Regions from separate parts of the Streptomyces sp. TN58 genome, predicted to be linked through region 2. Evidence: riboswitches for the same ligand, from Rfam matches in the RefSeq annotation. Region 2 holds a riboswitch; the other holds the start of a gene.
The links. Region 2 has a riboswitch for S-adenosylmethionine ahead of thrC (threonine synthase). Riboswitches for the same ligand answer to the same signal wherever they lie in the genome.
Positions count from the first base shown of each region.

Region 1 (2,389 bases), 1.3 Mb from region 2:
CAGGGTCCGCACCAGCGGGTGGGCGCAGAACAGCCCGTCCCGTACGCCGATCCCGTACTCGGCGGAGAGCGCGGCGGCGAAGTGGGAGCTGTTCCAGCCGTCCACGACGAAGGAGATGACGCCGACCCGCGGGGCGTCGTCCCCGAAGAGGGACAGGACCCGGACGGCCGGGACCTCGGCCAGGCCTTCCCGCACCTTCGCGACGAGGCGCTGCTCGCGGGCGACGAGCGTCTCGAAGCCCGCTTCGGTCAGGGCCCGGCAGGCCGAGGCGATGGAGTAGACGCCGATGACGTTCGGGGAGCCGGCCTCGTGGCGGGCGGCCGTGGTGTGCCACTCGACGTCGACGCCGCCGTCCTCGCGCCGGGAGACCTTGCGGGAGGCGCCGCCGCCGGCCAGGTACGGGTCGGCCTGCCGGAGCCAGTCGGCGCGGCCGGCGAGGACTCCCGAGCCGAAGGGGGCGTACAGCTTGTGGCCGGAGAAGGCGACCCAGTCGACGTCGAGGTCCCGCACGGAGACGGGGTGGTGCGGGGCCAGTTGGGCGGCGTCCAGGACGATCCGCGCGCCGTGGGCGTGTGCGGCGGCGGCGAGTTCCTTCACCGGCCACAGCTCGCCGGTGACGTTGGACGCGCCGGTGACGCACACGAGCGCCGGGCCGTGGCCCTCTTCGATTGACGCAGTGCGGTCGGCGAGGGCCCGCTCCAGGACGGCGACGGCCTCGTCCGGGGTGCGCGGCGCGTCGAGGTAGGTGACGTGCGCGTTCGTCCACGGCAGGAGCGAGGCGTGGTGCTCGGTCTCGAAGACGAAGACCTGGCAGCCGGCCGGGAGCGCCGCGGCGAGCAGGTTCAGGGAGTCGGTGGTGGAGCGGGTGAAGACGACCTGGTCGTGGGGGCGGCAGTCGAGGAACTCGGCGACGGTGGCCCGGCTCTGCTCGAAGAGGTCGGTGGACAGCTGGGAGAGGTAGCCGGCGCCGCGGTGGACGCTGCCGTAGTACGGGGCGTAGGCGGCGACGTCGTCCCAGACCCGCTGGAGGGCGGGGGCGCTGGCCGCGTAGTCGAGGGCCGCGTAGCTGACCTCGCCTCCGGTGACCAGCGGGACGGTGACGTCGCGGCCGAGGACGGCGAGCGGTTCGGTGCGGGCGGGGTCCTGGGCGGTGGCGGTGGCGACGGCGTTCAGGGATGCGGACATGGCGGTATCTCCCGGCAGGCAGGGCTGAATGGCTTCGGTGTGCCCGTACGCGGGTACGGCGGTGCGGCCGTCCGGGGTACGGGAGGGGCCTCGGACGGGGTGCCGCGGTACGCGGAGGTGACCCTGGTCCGAGGGGGTGAAGTCGGGGCGTCGGTCGCCCTATCGCATTCGCTTGCTCACGGAAAACGCTCCTCGAAAGACCAGGACCCCTGGTGTCGAGGGATCCGCGCTTGCCGTAGGCCTTGCCGCCTACGACCTGGTCATCACCCGGGGCACCCCGCCACGGAAGGAGGGTTGCCGGACAGCAAGCCGGGGCCTGAACGCTGTCACTCGTGACCTTGCGAGCATCCTGCCACACGATGCGCCGCGCACAAGACCCCGGTCCGCCATGCGGACCGGGGTCTGGCGTGAACCGTGTGCCGGGTCAGGCGTTGCTGGCGCTCACCCAGCGCTCCAGGGCGGCCCGGGCGGCGCCCGAGTCGATGGACTCGGCCGCGCGGGTGATGCCGGCCGTGATCTGCTCCTCCAGGCTGCCCGTGCCCGGGTCGAGGGCGACGAGGGCGGCCGCGGAGTTCAGCAGTACGGCGTCGCGTACGGGTCCGGTCTCGCCGGCCAGCAGGCGGCGTGCCACGTCCGCGTTGAAGGAGGGGTCCCCGCCGGCCAGGGCGGAGACGTCGACCAGGGGGATGCCGACGTCGCGCGGGTCGAAGGACTGCTCGGTGACCTTCCCGTCGCGGACCCACCAGACGCGGGAGGTCGCCGTGGTGGTCAGTTCGTCGAGGCCGTCGTCCCCGCGGAAGACCAGCGCGGAGGAACCGCGCTCGGCGAGCACGCCGGCCACGATGGGCGCCATCCGGGGATCGGCCACGCCGGTGGCCTGGGCGCGTACGCGGGCCGGGTTGGTGAGCGGGCCGAGGATGTTGAAGGTGGTCCGGATGCCCAGCTCGCGGCGGGCTCCCGCGACGTGCCGCAGGGCGGGGTGGAACTTCACCGCGAAGCAGAAGGTGATGCCGGCCTCCTCGGCGACCTCGACGACGCGCGCGGTGCTCAGGTCGAGGTTGACGCCGAGCTTCTCCAGGACGTCGGAGGATCCGCTCGCGGAGGACGCGGCCCGGTTGCCGTGCTTGACGACCTTGGCGCCGGTCCCGGCGACCACGACCGCGGACATCGTGGAGATGTTGACCGTCTTGGCGCCGTCACCGCC
Region 1 is NZ_CP018870.1:2,071,585-2,073,973, forward strand. Features, by position in the region: gene BSL84_RS09420 (aminotransferase class V-fold PLP-dependent enzyme) at 1-1,185, opposite strand, end outside; SAM riboswitch class IV at 1,407-1,523, opposite strand; gene trpD (anthranilate phosphoribosyltransferase) at 1,610-2,389, opposite strand, start outside.
Region 1: it holds a riboswitch for S-adenosylmethionine, as region 2 does, so the genes downstream of both, BSL84_RS09420 (aminotransferase class V-fold PLP-dependent enzyme) here and thrC (threonine synthase) in region 2, are expected to answer to the same signal.

Region 2 (2,389 bases):
TGTCCACCGCGTACGTCCGCGGTACGAAGCCCTCCGGCCCGCGCTCGAACTGCGTCAGCTCCGGCCGTACGAGGTGCCCGCGCGAGAGCCGTACCTGCGCCGTCCGGTAGATCGCCGCGGCCATCCGGCCGAGTGCCTGCCCGTCCTGGTGCCGGTGCAGCCGTACGCCCACGTCCACCTGGGCCAGCGCGTCCAGTCCGACCGTGTGCAGCGCGTCGACCAGCAGGCCCAGCTCGACGCCGTAGCCGACGGGGAACGGCAGCCGCTCCAGCAGGGTGCGCCGTACGGCGTACTCGCCGCCCAGCGGCTGGACGAAGCCGGCCAGCTGCGGCCAGTGCAGGTTCAGCAGCGGGCGGGCGACCAGCTCCGTGACCCGGCCGCCCTGGCCGGGGCCGGGGGTCCTGCCGGGGGCGAGGCCGTCGAACTCCGCGCCGAGCGGGCGGTCGTACATCGCCTTGACGAACTGCACCTCGGGGTCGGTGAGCAGCGGGCCGACGATCCCGGAGACGAAGGAGGCGGAGAAGTCGCGCAGGTCGGCGTCGACGAAGCAGACGATGTCGCCAATGGTGGCCAGCAGCGAGCGCCACAGCACCTCGCCCTTGCCGGGCAGCGCCGGGATCCGCGGCAGGATCTCGTCGCGGTGCACCACCCGGGCGCCCGCCTTGGCCGCGACCTCGGCGGTCCGGTCGGCGGAGCCGGAGTCGACCACGACCAGCTCGTCCACGAGGGGGACCGGCAGTCCCTCGATCAGCTCACGCCGGACGACCTCGACGATCGCGCCGACCGTCGCCTCCTCGTCCAGCGCGGGCAGCACCACGGAGACCGTGGTCCCGGCCGCCCGTTTGAGGTCGAGCAGCTGGTCGAGCGGTCGGTCGGCGGCGGACCAGGAGCGGTCGGCCAGCCAGCGCTCCACCTCTTCCAGCACCCTCAGCACTCCCTGCTCGTCGGCGTTATCGGCCGTTATGTGATCCATCTCGCGGTTCGGACGGCTGTCTCAACCGCCCGCCCCTTCGGTTACAGTCTTGAACAACGCGAAGGACCACCGCATGCCGGGGTCCCCCGCGTACAAACGCACCGGCGCGCCGCAGAGCGCGTATGCCGGTGCCATACCGCTCATCCAGAGGGGCAGAGGGACACGGCCCGTTGAAGCCCCGGCAACCCTCCAGTCGGTTCTCGCGATCGCGCAGCAGCGCTCGTCGACGAGGTCCCCGGCTAGGGAAGGTGCCAATTCCGTCTCATGGCGAAATGCGCCATGGGGAAGATGAGGAGAAAGGGCCTCGCCATCATGGCTGCACAGACTGTCGCCACCTCTGTCGATCTCGGACCTGCCACCGGCCTTTCGTGTCGCGAGTGCGGTACCCGCTTCGAGCTCGGTCCCATCTTCGCGTGCGCCGAGTGCTTCGGGCCGCTGGAAGTCGCCTACGAGCTCCCGACCGGTGACCCGGCGGCCCTGCGCGCCGCGATCGAGGCCGGCCCGAACAACATCTGGCGCTACGCGCCGCTGCTGCCCGTCCCCGCCGACGTGGCGTCCAAGCCCAGCCTGAACCCCGGCTTCACCAAGCTCGTCGACGCGGAGAACCTGGCCAAGGAGCTGGGCGTCACCGGCAAGCTGTACGTCAAGGACGACTCCGGCAACCCGACGCACTCCTTCAAGGACCGCGTCGTCGCCATCGCCGTCGAGGCCGCCCGCGCCTTCGGCTTCACCACCCTGTCCTGCTCCTCCACCGGCAACCTGGCCGGCGCCGTCGGCGCCGCGGCCGCCCGGGCCGGCTTCCGCTCCTGCGTGTTCATCCCGCACGACCTGGAGCAGGGCAAGGTCGTCATGGCCGGTGTGTACGGCGGCGACCTGGTCGGCATCGAGGGCAACTACGACGACGTCAACCGCTTCTGCTCCGAGCTCATCGGCGACCCGCTGGGCGAGGGCTGGGGCTTCGTCAACGTCAACCTGCGCCCGTACTACGGCGAGGGCTCCAAGACCCTGGCGTACGAGATCTGCGAGCAGCTCGGCTGGCAGCTGCCTGACCAGATCGTCATCCCGATCGCGTCCGGCTCCCAGCTCACGAAGATCGACAAGGGTCTGCAGGAGCTGATCAGGCTCGGTCTCGTAGAGGACAAGCCGTACAAGATCTTCGGCGCCCAGGCCGAGGGCTGCTCCCCGGTGTCGACCGCCTTCAAGGCCGGGCACGACGTGGTCCGCCCGCAGAAGCCGAACACCATCGCCAAGTCCCTCGCCATCGGCAACCCGGCGGACGGCCCGTACGTCCTGGACATCGCGCGACGCACCGGCGGCTTCGTCGAGGACGTGACCGACGAGCAGGTCGTCGAGGCCATCAAGATCCTCGCGCAGACCGAGGGCATCTTCGCCGAGACCGCGGGCGGCGTGACCGTC
Region 2 is NZ_CP018870.1:3,333,405-3,335,793, reverse strand. Features, by position in the region: gene BSL84_RS15040 (glucosyl-3-phosphoglycerate synthase) at 1-925, opposite strand, end outside; SAM riboswitch class I at 1,111-1,268, shown strand; gene thrC (threonine synthase) at 1,262-2,389, shown strand, end outside.